DNA from 3 places in the Plantactinospora sp. BC1 genome. Region 3 is predicted to be linked to each of the others. Evidence: riboswitches for the same ligand, from Rfam matches in the RefSeq annotation. Region 3 holds a riboswitch; each other region holds the start of a gene.
The links. Region 3 has a riboswitch for cyclic di-AMP ahead of C6361_RS17140 (NlpC/P60 family protein). Riboswitches for the same ligand answer to the same signal wherever they lie in the genome.
Positions count from the first base shown of each region.

Region 1 (4,297 bases), 3.8 Mb from region 3:
GAGCTGTCCGAGAACTTCCCGGTCGACTTCGTGCTGGACCGGGTCCGCACCGACGGTTCGCCGACGGCGGTACGCGGCCCGCTGCCGCCGGGGCTGGCACAGCGGCTGCGCCCCGATCCGGCGTTCGGCACCGTCGCCGAGGTACGCCTGGCCGACTCGCCGCTGGACGACCGGATCCGGATCTGGACCGTACCGCCCGAGCGGCTGCACGGGCCGATCCGTCCGGAGGTGACCGCCGGCAGCCTGGCCGGGCTGGCTCCGGGGACGGTGGCGGTGAGCCGGCAGCTCGCCGCCGACCGGGGCGTCGGGGTCGGCGACCGGATCGCCCTCGGGCTCGGCCCGCCGGGGCCGCTGACCGTGGTGGCGGTCTACGACGACAGCCCGGTCGACGGTGCGGCCCTGGTCTCCTGGGCGTCGTTCACCGGCGCGTACGGCCCCGGGGAGCCGGACCGGCTCCTGGTCGACCTCGCCCCGGGGGTGTCGACGGCGGCGGGCCGGCAGGCGCTGGACGCGGCCCTGGCCGACCAGCCGGCGGTCCGGGTACGCGGGCTCGCCGACCAGGCCGACGCACTCTCCCGCACCCTCGACGAACTGCTGGGGATCTTCGCCGCCCTGCTCGGCATGTCGGTGCTGATCGCGGTGCTGGGCATCGGCAACACGCTCGCGCTCTCGGTCGTCGAACGCCGCCGCGAGTCGGCGACGATCCGGGCGCTGGGCCTGTCCCGCCGGCAACTGGCGACCATGCTGCTGACCGAGGCGGCGCTCGCCGGCACGGTCGGGGCACTGGCCGGGATCACCCTCGGGCTCGGTCTCGGCTGGACGGCGGCGATGGGCCTGATCAGCAGCTACGGGCACGGGCTGCCGGCCGTACCCGTCGGTCAGCTCGCCCTCTGCGCCGCGCTGGCCGCCTCGGCGGCGGTGCTGGCCAGCCTGCCGCCGGCCCGGCGGGCCGCCCGGGCGCCGATCGCCGCCACCCTCGGCGACGAGGGATAGCGATCCGGTCGTTTACCGGATGGGACGACCTCACCGGCCGGCAGTATCGACGGCGGGGGCGACCGGGACGGAAGGAGGCGGGTTGGGGGCCGGGCACGACCACGGGGAGCGGTTGACCTGGGCGGCGGAACGACACCGGGGACGGCTCTGGGCCGCCTTCGGGCTGCTCGCCGTCCTGATGGTGGTCGAGACGGTCGCCGCGCTGGTCACCGGCTCGCTGGCGCTGCTCTCCGACGCCGGGCACATGTTCACCGACGTGCTCGGGATCGGGATGGCGCTGGCCGCGATCACGGCGGCCCGGCGGGCGGTCGGTGACCCGCAGCGCACCTTCGGCCTCTACCGCCTGGAGGTGCTGGCCGCGCTGGCCAACGCGGTACTGCTGTTCGGGGTGGCGCTCTACGTGCTGGTCGAGGCGGTACGCCGGTTCGACGACCCGCCCCGGGTGGCGGCCGGCCCGATGCTGGTGGTGGCCACGCTCGGCCTGCTGGCCAACGTCGCCGCCTTCGGCCTGCTCCGGGCCGGTGCGCGGGAGAGCATCAACCTGCGCGGCGCCTATCTGGAGGTGCTCGGGGACCTGCTCAACTCGGTGGGGGTGATCGTCGCCGCCGTGGTGATCATCCTGACCGGCTGGCGCTGGGCGGATCCGATCGTGGCGCTGGCGGTCGGGCTCTTCATCCTGCCCCGCACCTGGCGGCTCGGCCGCAGCGCCGTACGGATCCTGGTGCAGGCCGCGCCCGAGCACCTCGACGTGGCCGCCGTACGGACCCGGCTGGCCGGGGTGCCCGGCGTCTGCGACGTACACGACCTGCACGTCTGGACCCTCACCTCCGGGATGGAGGTGGCCTCGGCGCACCTGAGGCTGGACCGCGACGCGGAGGTCGGTACCGTACTCGCCGCGGCCCGGTCGGCACTGCGCGAGGACTTCCACATCTCGCACGCCACGCTCCAGGTCGAGCCGAACACCGCTCCCGGGGGCTGCGGTCCCACCGACTGGTGACCGGCAGCCACGTCGCGTCACGCATGGTCAGCCCGAGACGCCGCTCTCCCGGGTCCGCCGACCGTCGAGACTCACCGATAGTTAGCGGCATCTTAAGTTTCCGGCGGGCGCTGGACATCTTTGTCCGGATACATCCGCCCAACTGGGAAAATCGCGAATCTAACTCCGGCAACGCCACGTATCCCCGGACGGCGACTGCCGGTAAGCTCGGCTCCGGTCTCCGCCGGGCGGCGCCCTCCGGCGCCTGCGGGGACCGTCGCCTAATCGCACGCGCGAGCCGGGGAACCACGTACCAGGGGTGTATCCGCGCCAGCGGTAGGGATCTTCCGTCCCGAACCCGTCAGCTAACCCGGTCGGCGGCTGACGGAAGGACATTGTCATATGCCGTTCCTGGCACCCACCCGACACGCTCCGGCGTCCGCGCGGAGCGCCACGAGACCGTACCGGAAGGCCGCGACCACCGCGGCCCTCGCCCTGGGCATGGTCCTCGCGGCACTCGGCGGCGCACCCGCGCACGCGGCACCGGAGTACGCGACCCCCGGGGCGCTGGCCGCGGCACCCGGCGGCGACGACATCGACGGAGGCACGGACAGCCTGCGCGAGCAGCTCCAGGCCGCCAGCAAGGGCTATCTGACCGCCAAGACCAAGTTGGACAACTCCGTCAAGCGGCAGAAGGAACTGAACCAGCAGCTCGCCACGCTGCGCACCGAGGTGACGACCCGGAGCGAACGGGTCGCCGAGATGGCCGGCATGGCGTACCGGACCGGTCGGCTCGGACAGGTCTCCGCGCTGCTCAACAGCGGATCTCCGACCAGCCTGGTGGACCGGGCCGCCGCACTCGACACGATCTCGGCGAACGAGAGCCGGGAACTGCGCGGGCTGCGGGAGAGCCTGGACAAGGAGACCCAGGCCAAGGCGGCGCTCGACAAGGAGATCGGCGAGCAGCGCAAGCAGGTCGAGGTGATGGAGACCCGCAAGAAGCAGGCCGAACGGGCGCTGGCGGCGGCGAACAACAGCGGCGGTACCGGCTCGGGAGTCAGCGGCAGCGGGGGCGGGTCGGCCCGACCGGCACCCCGCAACGCCGACGGCTCCTTCCCCGACGAGTCGTGCAGTCTCGACGACCCGACCACCGACGGCTGCATCACCGCGCGCACCCTGCACGCGTTGAAGCAGGCCCAGGCGGCCGGCTTCACCCGGTTCGTCTCCTGCTTCCGCAGCGGAGGCAGTGGCGAGCACCCGAAGGGTCAGGCCTGCGACTTCGCCGCCCAGAAGAACGGGTTCGGCGGAGTGGCGACCGGCGGCGACCGGACGTACGGCAACAACCTGGCGGCGTACTTCGTGCGGAACGCCGATCGACTGGGCGTGCTGTACGTGATCTGGTTCAAGCAGATCTGGCTGCCGAGCAGCGGTTGGAAGACGTACAACGGGGGCAACGGTGACCCGTCCAGCGACCACACCAACCACGTACACCTGTCGATGAACTGATCCACCGCGCCACGCACCATCGCGAACCGCCGGCACCGCCCGCCACCCCTGGGCAGTGCCGGCGGTTCTCGCTCTCAGCAGCCGATCCGGGTCGAGCCGAGCGCCACGTCGTCGAACCAGAGCGTGTTCGCGCCCTCGCCGTAGCTCTCCCAGCCCAGCCGCAGGTCGGTCAGGTTGGGCCGCCAGTTGGCCCGGTTGTACCACTGCCCGTCGACGTCGTGCGTGGGCGTACCGTCGGCGGTCAGCCCGGTCACCGCGGTCCCGTTGACCCAGGTGGAGAGCCGGCCCTGCGCGCCGTCCACCATGAACTCCAGGCAGGTCCACTGGTTGACCGGCAGCGGCGCGCTGAGCGCGACGCCGTTCGGGCTCTGCTCCGGCAGGGTGGCGTCGTCCGACGCACGGTTCCATTGCAGGGCCCGGTTCTGCCCGCCCATCCGCAGGTCACGGTTGCCGTCGGCGGCGTCCCGCATGGCCAGGAAGGTCACGTGCGAGGTCGGCAGCGCGGTGGTGTGCCGGACCCAGAGCCGGGCGTAGCGCACCGCCCCGACGCTGCTCAGATCCCGGGTGGAGCCGACGAAGACGTGGTTGCAGTAGCCGACGGCGCCGTTGATGCGTACCGACCGGGTGCCCTGGTGTGCGACCGAGGTGTCGATGCTGGCGGTGCCGCTGCCGGAGCAGTCCGGGTAGCTGACGCTCCAGTCGCCGGAGGGTGCGGTGCCGGTCTGGTTCTCGAAGCCGTCGCAGAGCACCGCGCCACCGCAGCCGCCGCTCGGCGGCGGGGTGGTCGGCGGCCGGGTCGGCGGCGGCGTCAGCGTCGGCGGG
Region 1 covers NZ_CP028158.1:7,723,018-7,727,314, forward strand. The annotation lists gene C6361_RS33895 (ABC transporter permease) at 1-993, shown strand, start outside; gene C6361_RS33900 (cation diffusion facilitator family transporter) at 1,076-1,990, shown strand; cyclic di-AMP (ydaO/yuaA leader) riboswitch at 2,238-2,365, shown strand; gene C6361_RS33905 (coiled-coil domain-containing protein) at 2,372-3,475, shown strand; gene C6361_RS33910 (cellulose-binding domain-containing protein) at 3,550-4,297, opposite strand, start outside.
Region 1: linked by a shared signal. The riboswitch ahead of C6361_RS33905 (coiled-coil domain-containing protein) and the one ahead of C6361_RS17140 (NlpC/P60 family protein) in region 3 are both predicted to bind cyclic di-AMP.

Region 2 (4,297 bases), 590 kb from region 3:
ACCTCGCCTCGCTGGTAGGGGAGCCGAGGGTGGTCGGCGCGGAGACTGTCGAGCTGGGTGCACAGGCGGGGCACGGAAGCCGGGGTTGTCGACAGCCGGGGTTGTCGACGGTGTGACGCGGTTCGGGTCGACCGGCGGGCGGGACCGGGCTTCGGACAGCCCGGGCGGGTGGGCGCGCAAGCGGGGCAGCTCGACAGTCTCCTCGGCGAATGTCCCACCCCCGCACCCACCCGACGTGAGATCGCCGGCTCAGAGATGATCGCCACGACGGCCGACGTGGGATTGCCGCTAGCGCAGTTCCGCGATCCTGGCCCGGGTGTTGGCCGGGGCCTCGGGGTGCCCGTGCTCGACGTCGGCCCGGACGTCGGCCACGGTCCTGCCGGCCAACTCCCGTCGCCAGGCCAGCTCCGCGCCACGCATCGCCTGGGCGAACGCGCAGGACTGTCGGTAGTCGACGCCGGCATGCTCCCCCGGCCCCTTGCTGAGGATCTGGTCGCACCGGAACAGCTCCTCCGGGCCCTCGATCGCGGCGACGATGTCCAGTAGGGAGACCGCCTCCGGGGCCCGGGCCAGCCGGAAGCCTCCGCGCGGCCCCGAGGTCGAGGTCAGGATCCCGGCCCGGACCAGGGCTTGGAGCTGCTTGTTCAGGTACGCCGGCGGCAGCTCGTAGAACGCCGCGAGGGTACCGGTCGGCACCGGGTCGTCCAGCCAGCTCAGGTTGAGGCACGTGTGGAGGGCCCATTCGACGCCCTGGCTCGTCCGCATAATTCTGGACTTTACACGTCCAGAAACTGTGACGCCCGCCATGATCACTAGCGCGACCAATTCTGGATATCTAGTGTCTAGGAATCAGCGAAGCAACGAAGGAGCCGACAATGACCCTGGTACGCGCAGCCGAAGCCGAGGTTCTGGAGAGCGACCCGGCCAGCGTGATCACGCTGCTACTCGATCCCGAGCACACCGGCGGCACCCTGACCAGCAACCGCACCCTGCTCAAGAGCGGCACCGACGGCGCCCCGCCGCACCTGCACACCCGCTCCGGCGAGCTGTTCTTCGTGCTCGACGGCGCCCTCGAAATGCTCGTCGGCGACGAACTGCACACCCTGCACAAGGGAGACACGCTCTTCGTCCCGCCGCACACCCCGCACGCCTTCGCCCCCGCCGACGGCCAGGACGCCGACTTCCTCGTCGTGCTCACTCCCGGCAAGCCCCGGTTCGACTACTACCGGCTCCTCGACCGGGTGCACCAGGGCGAAGCCACCTGGCAGGAGGTTGGCCAGACCCAGGACCGCTACGACAACCACTACGTGGAGAGCCCGGTGTGGACGGCACGCGGCTGACCACGACCTGAGGTGACAGCGGTGGAATCGGGTCGGGCGGCCGAGGATGGCCACCCGGCCCGGTGTCGGGTGGCTACTCGACCAGGCGGTCCCGCCTGATCTTGTAGACCCCGTACAGGCTCTCCAAGCCTCCAACGACCATCAGCACCACGCCGAGCTTGGTGGGCGTGAAGATGACCACATGCTCGTCCGGTCCGAACAGCCGGAGCGCCAGTCCCACCACAAAGGTGGCCAGGCCGGTGAGCAGCGTCTTACGGGCTGAGGACATCGAGGATCCCTGCTGGAGAAGAGGGGCGGGAGGATCTTCGAAAAGCCTAGTCAGGCCCGCTATCCCCAGCCTCCTGCCGGTTGAGGAAACCGGACTACATCCTTCGACCGACACCACACCGGCCCCCGCCTCCGAGGGCTGCCCGGCGCCTCGACCGGCACGTCGCCCATGAAGCAATTTCCACGGCGGATCACTCCGAAATCCACCTGTTCGACCCAGTTGATCAGGTAGGCTGACCCCGGTTTCGCCCGGTGGCGCACCCCTCCGCGCCGGCGTGACCGCCGCCGAATCACTTTCGGGTGAGCCGGGGACCCAGGTAGGTGGGGTGAGTCCGCAACCGCGGTAGGGACTTGTTCCGTCCCGAACCCGTCAGCTAACTCGGTAGGCGGGCGACGGAGGGACATGCATGACGGGATCCACACGTCGGCGGTTTCCGCTGGCCCTGGCCCTGCTCGCCACGTTCGGCGCGCTCGCCGGGGCAGCACTCCGGCCCGGCGTGGCGGAGGCGAACAGCCCCGCCGTCCTCGGCGACGAAGGCGACACCCCGCTCCTACGGGACGTGCTCGAATCGACCGGCCGAGGTTACCTACAGGCCAGAAACGCGCTGGCCAACGCGAAAGCTCGACAGGCGAAGATCGTCGCCGAGCTACGCCGGGTCGAGGAACGCATCGCGCAGTTGCGGCCCCGGGTGGAGCAGGTGGCCCGGACGGCGTACCAGACCGGCCGGATCGGCCCGGTGCTGGTACTGCTGCACAGCGGCTCGGCCGACGAACTCCTGGAGCGCGCCCGTGGCCTGGAGGCGGTGGCGCTGCGGGACAACGACGTACTGCGCGCACTCGGCCAGGCCCGGGAGCGGGCCGCGCGGGCGAAGCAGGCGCTCGACGCCGAGGTGGTCGAGGAGCGCCGCCAACTCGCCATCATGCTGCGGCAGAAGCAGGCCGCCGAGCGGGCGCTGGCCCAGGTCGGCGGCGCCTCCACCGGAGGCTTCGTCAACGCGAGTTCGCCGGTGGCCCGACCCGCGCCACGCGCCGCCGACGGCTCCTGGCCACCACAGTCGTGCAGCCAGCCCGACCCGACCACCACGGGCTGCGTCACACCACGCACCCTGCACGCCTACACCGAGGCACGCCGGGCCGGCTTCGGCCGCTTCACCGGCTGCTACCGCTCCGGCGGCCCGTACGAGCACCCGAAGGGGCGGGCCTGCGACTTCTCCGCCGAGGCGGGTGGCTTCCGAGGTGCCGCCACCGGCGCCGACCGGACGTACGGCAACAACCTCGCCGCGTTCTTCGTCCGCAACGCCGACCGGATCGGGGTGCTGTACGTGATCTGGTACCGGCAGATCTGGTTGCCGACGATCGGCTGGAAGTCGTACGGCGGCGCACACGGCGACCCGTCCAGCGACCACACCAACCACGTACACCTGTCGCTGGTCTGACGGCCGGGGGAACACCCCCCGGCCGAGCGGACCGTCGGGACGGGAGGGTCAGGTCGGTTCGCTCTCCGGGGTACGTCGGACCGGGGCGCGGCCGGCCGGTTGGGCGGGCTGCGGGCCCGTCGGGCGGGCCGGCGGGATCGGCCGGGTCACCGGCTCCAGGCAGGTGATCCGGACCTTCTCCCCGTGGTGCAGCAGTTCGAGGGCGTCGTCCGGCTCGCCGTCGCGCAGCTCGTACGTCGCCTCGCGCGGCCGGACGTCCACCCGCAGGTGCACGCCCCGGTAGCGGAGCGAGAACTCCAGCCGGTCGATCCGGCTCGGCAGCCGGGGTGCGAAGGAGAGTGTCGCGGTGTGGTCGCGCATCCCGCCGAACCCGGCCACCAGGGCGATCCACGCCCCGGCCAGGGAGGCGACGTGCACGCCGTCCCGGGTGTTCTGGTTGAGGTCGTGCAGGTCCATCAGGGCCGCCTCGCCCAGATAGTCGTGCGCGAGCTCCAGGTGCCCGGTCTCGGCCGCCAGCACCGCCTGGGTGCACGCCGACAACGACGAGTCGCGGACCGTACGCCGCTCGTAGTAGGCGAAGTTCGCCGCCTTCTCCTCGTCGCTGAACGCGTCGCCGCGCCAGTGCATCGCCAGCACCAGGTCGGCCTGCTTGATCACCTGTTTGCGGTACAGGTCGAAGTAGGGGTAGTTGAGCAGCAGCGGGTACTGCTCCGGCGGGGTGCTCGCGAAGTCCCACTCCTGGAAGCGGGTGAAGCCCTCCACCTGCGGGTGCACGCCCAGCTCCGGGTCGTACGGGACGTGCATGTCGCGCGCGGCGTCCCGCCAGGCGGCGGTCTCCTCGTCGTCGACGCCGAGCTTCCAGGCCTCCTCGCCGTGCCGGGCGGCGGCGTCGGCGGCGGCCAGCAGGTTCCGCTGGGCCATCAGGTTGGTGTAGACGTTGTCGCTCTTCACCGCCGTGTACTCGTCCGGCCCGGTCACCCCGTCCAGGTGGAACCGGCCGTGCCGGTCGTGGTGCCCCAGCGAGCGCCAGAGTCGCGCCGTCTCCACCAGCAGTTCCAGCCCGACCTCGCGTTCGAACTGCTCGTCGTCGGTCGCCTGCACGTACCGGCGTACCGCGTCGGCGATGTCGGCCGCGATGTGGAACCCGGCGGTCCCGGCCGGCCAGTACGCCGAGGTCTCCTGGCCCCGGATGGTCCGCCACGGGAAGGCGGCGCCGCGCAGGCCCAGCGTCCGGGCCCGTTCCTGGGCCAGGTG
Region 2 covers NZ_CP028158.1:4,531,475-4,535,771, reverse strand. The annotation lists gene C6361_RS19785 (Rrf2 family transcriptional regulator) at 289-765, opposite strand; gene C6361_RS19780 (cupin domain-containing protein) at 876-1,340, shown strand; gene C6361_RS19775 (DUF5708 family protein) at 1,414-1,608, opposite strand; cyclic di-AMP (ydaO/yuaA leader) riboswitch at 1,881-2,011, shown strand; gene C6361_RS19770 (hypothetical protein) at 2,015-3,043, shown strand; gene C6361_RS19765 (glycoside hydrolase family 65 protein) at 3,092-4,297, opposite strand, start outside.
Region 2: linked by a shared signal. The riboswitch ahead of C6361_RS19770 (hypothetical protein) and the one ahead of C6361_RS17140 (NlpC/P60 family protein) in region 3 are both predicted to bind cyclic di-AMP.

Region 3 (4,297 bases):
TACTCGCTGGGCAGGATGTTGCCGACGGCGTAGCGCTGCCCGGCGGCGAGGGTGTACTGCAACGGCGTGACCGCCTGCACCGGCACGCCGGCCGGGTAGGCGTCGGCCTCCGGGTACGCCCGGCCGTACACCGGGATGGTGGCCCGGCCCGGCTTCGGCGTCGCGACCAGCCCGACCGTCCACTTCGCCGTGGGGTTGCTCCTCGGGTTGTGGAACCACGCCTTCTGCCCGAGATACCAGATCGCGGTCCAGTCGCCCTGCCGGCCGGCGAGCGCGTAGGTCTGCCCGGCCGAGGCCCGCGCGCCGTGGTCGGAGATGTGCATGGTGTTCGGGGTGCCGTCCGGGCGCAGCGCGATGTCGTTGACCAGCGGCGCGTCGACGGCCGGGGCGCTGCGCAGGATCACCGACGAGGAGCCGCGCGACGGGCAGGGCACCCCGGCGGTGTCGCAGCCGGTGAAGGCCGGCCGGTTGGTGGCGAAGTCCGGGTCGATGGTGACCAGGCCGGCGGCCGGGATGCCGATGCCCCGGAACGGTGCCTTCAGCAGGTCGAAGTAGTGCGACCAGTCCCAGTACGGGCCGGGGTCCCAGTGCATGCCGCGCACGTTCGCCGGCAGGATGCCGGGTACGTTGTCGTGCCCGATGATGTGGTCGCGGTCGAGTGGGATGTCGTACCGGTCGGCGAGGTAGCGGACCAGCTTGGCGGAGGTCCGGTACATCGCCTCGGTGTACCAGGTGCCCTGGGCGGCGAAGCCCTCGTGTTCGAGGCCGATCGCCTTGGCGTTGACGTACCAGTTGCCGGCGTGCCAGGCCACGTCCTTGCCCTTGACGTGCTGCGCGATGTGCCCGTCCGCCGAGCGGAGCGTGTACTGCCAGCTCACGTAGGTCGGGTCCTGCACCAGCCGCAGCGTGGTGTCGTAGCTGCCCTCGGTGTCGTGGATGACGATGTATTCGATCTTCTGTCGGGCGGGCCGGTCGGAGAGGTCGTGGTTGCCGTAGTCGCCGTCCCCGAACGCCTGGTAGGGGGCGGGGATCCACTCGCAGGAGATGTCGCGCGGGCACTCCAGCCCGTCCGGGCGGGGGGTGCCGGGCAGGCCGAGCCGGTCCAGCCAGGAGCGCTGCGGGGCGATCCCCGGTCGGCCGGGGAGGGTGATCCGGTGGCCGTCGTCGGTGGTCCGGCTGGCGCCTTCGGCGATGGTCCGGTACACCTCGTCGGCGAAGGCCGCCGCGGCGTCGGCGCGGTCGCTGCCGGCGTACCGGGCCACCGCGCCGTACCAGGCCGCCGGGTCGCTGGCCGGGCCCGTCGGCGCGGCCAGCGATTTCTGGTACGACGCCAGCAGCGCCGCCCCGCCCCGGATGTTCGCCGCCGGTTGCGAGCGGAGCAGGTGCTCGTCGACTCCGGTCAGCGCGACGGCGGCGTCGAGGGTCTGCCCGCCGGGCGGCGCGTCGGCGCTCCGGTCGAGGTGTGGGCCGGCGGGTCCGGGTGCCGGGCGGGCGGGTCGGGCCGGGTCGCCGCGTCGGTCCTCACCGTGCTCGGGGTGCTCCGGCCCGGTGGCGAGCCCGGCGACGTCGGTGAGGTGCATCGGGCCGTACCCGCCGGTGGTGCTCGGCGTGCCGGCGTTCGTGTCCCAGCGGGATTCCAGATAGGAGACGCCGAGCAGCACACTCTCGGGTACGCCGAACTCGGCCGCTGCGGCGGCGTACTCCTGTTGCCGGCTGTCGGCGGACGTGGCGGTGGCGGGCGCGGGGCTGGCCGGCAGCAGCGCGGCGGCGCCGACGACTGCGGCCCCGATCGCGATTCTCCTGCTCAGCGGCTGTTTCGTGGGAAGCATCGAACCTCCATGAGCCGGGGGTGGGCCTGGTGATCACCCTCCACCCGGGACCGGTGCTGGTCAATACCTGCCGGCCAAGGTCGTCACTATGTAGGAATCTTTCACATATACCGAGTGTGATCGGCGGGTTCGATCCTTCGGTTCGCGGGTTCGAATGCTCCCACCGTCAGCGACCGATCCGATACATAACGAATCGACTCAGATCACGGGGTTGCGTTTGGATAACACCCTTCTCTAAGGTTGGGGACCGTCGAGCCGACGGCAGGCCGCCTAGCCGGGCGGCGACGTCTCGACACCGCCGAATCGTCACACTCAGCGAACCGGGGACCCGAGCTTCATGGGGTGAATCCGCGTCTCACGCGGTAGGGCGACAATCTTCCCGCCCGAACCCGTCAGCTAACCCGGTAGGCGGGCTACGGAAGAAGGAGTACGGACCCCGGTGGCTCCCCCTGCCCCGCCGCGGTCGCCATCCCTCCGATCGGCCTCCGCCGACGCCGGGAACGCGAAACCGCGCCCTCGAAGGTCCATTCTCGCCATCGCGCTCACGGCCCTGGCCAGCGCCGCCGTGCTGTTCACCGGCACGACGCCGGCACTCGCCGAACCGTCGGTGGCCGAGATCGAGCAGCAGATCGACACCGCCTGGCGCAAACTGGAGCCGGTCGTCGAGAGGCACAACGCCACCCGGCAGGACCTGACCGCGAAGAAGAAGCAGGCCGCCGCCCTGCAGAAGAAGATCGCCCCGCTCCAGTCGCAGATCGACGCCGCGATGAACCGGGTGAGCGACTTCGCCGTGGAGGCGTACAAGGGCGACAAGGCGTCCGCGGTCAACGCCCTGCTCACCACGAAGTCGCCGACCGCGCTGGTCGGCCAGCTCTCGGTGCTCGACCAGTTCGCGCGGCAGCAGCAGCGCGAGGTGCAGGCGGTCGTCGACCTCAAGAACAAGTACGCCGCCCAGAAGGCCCCGCTGGACCGGTTGGTCAGCCAGCTGACCAAGACCGAGGCGGAGCTGGCGGCGAAGAAGAAGGAGATCGACGCCGAGGTCGAGCGGTTGCAGAAGCTGCGGATCCAGGCGTACGGGAACGGCTCCGCCGGCCCGCTGCGGCCCGCGCCCTGCCCGGCGACCTACCCCGGCGGCCCGGCCGGCCAGGCGGTCAAGTTCGCCTGCGCCCAGATCGGCAAGCCGTACAAGTGGGGTGCGGAAGGCCCCAGCTCGTACGACTGCTCCGGCCTGACCCTGGCCGCCTGGGCGAAGGGCGGCGTCGGGCTGCCGCACAACGCCCGGGCGCAGCGCGGGCAGGTGAAGTCGGTCAGCCGCTCCCAGCTCCGCCCCGGTGACCTCGTCTTCTACTACGCCGACCTCAGCCACGTCGGCATGTACGTCGGCGGCGGATGGATCGTGCACGCGTCCCGGGCCGGCGAACCGGTGAAGATGAAGCGGATGGACGACGGCGAGATCCACAGCTTCGGCAGACCCGGCTGACCTCTCCCCGATCGACCGTGTCAACGGAGGAACCCCCGTCGCGCACCTGCGGCGGGGGTTCCTCCGTTCGGTCCGTGTCGCCGCCGCGCGGGCGGGGCGTCAGCGGGTGGGCCAGGTGCGCCAGTTCTGCCAGGAGCGGCTCGGGGTGGGGCCGCGCTGCCCCTGGTAGCGCGACCCGTAGACCGCCGACCCGTACGGGTGGGCGGACGGCGACGAGAGCCGGAAGATGCAGAGCTGGCCGATCTTCATCCCGGGCCAGAGCCGGATCGGCAGGTTGGCCACGTTCGACAGCTCCAGCGTGACGTGCCCGGAGAACCCGGGGTCGATGAAGCCGGCGGTCGAGTGGGTGAGCAGGCCGAGCCGGCCGAGGCTGGAGTTGTGGGTCGGCACGAACGTCCGGCCGGCGAGGAACATCCCACGCGGATCCGCCACCTGGATGCAGCGGACCGGGACGGACTCCACGGGCCGCACGTCGTCGACCGCACGGAAACGGTGGAACCGGCCAGCCTTCTGTCGTGCGAGCTTCCGGGGCAGCCGGAAGACCGGTAGGTGTGGCGTGAACTTGACCTGGAACGCCACCCCGCACTCCACGCCGTTCAGGACCGCCCGCTTCTTCCGTTTCACCGGCCTCAGTCCGAGACTTGCGGCGAGTTCGACCACCGCGTCCGCAAGCCTTTCCCTGGTGCTGACGAACTCACAGCGGCCCAGATCGTCGATGTGGCCGTCGGTGTCCATGAGGCCCTGCAACAGCGCGGTGCGCTGGTCGACATCGGCCGTGAGGTACTCGGCCGGCACATGCTTGTTGCCGACGACGCCGAGTTGTTTGAGCAGGCTCGACAACGACCCGTTCGCCGAATACCGACCGCTGCTGGCGTCGCGTGTGTGGCCTACCCCGCCGATCCGGTACCGGTAGCGACCGCTGACCTTCGAGACCGGGTAGCCGGCACGTCGGATCTCGTCGAGAATCGATTCGTCGGCGCAGGTGAAC
Region 3 covers NZ_CP028158.1:3,945,141-3,949,437, reverse strand. The annotation lists gene C6361_RS17145 (N-acetylmuramoyl-L-alanine amidase) at 1-1,829, opposite strand, end outside; cyclic di-AMP (ydaO/yuaA leader) riboswitch at 2,116-2,256, shown strand; gene C6361_RS17140 (NlpC/P60 family protein) at 2,395-3,309, shown strand; partial or broken gene dcd (dCTP deaminase) at 3,409-3,687, opposite strand; partial or broken gene C6361_RS39235 (LAGLIDADG family homing endonuclease) at 3,883-4,297, opposite strand, start outside.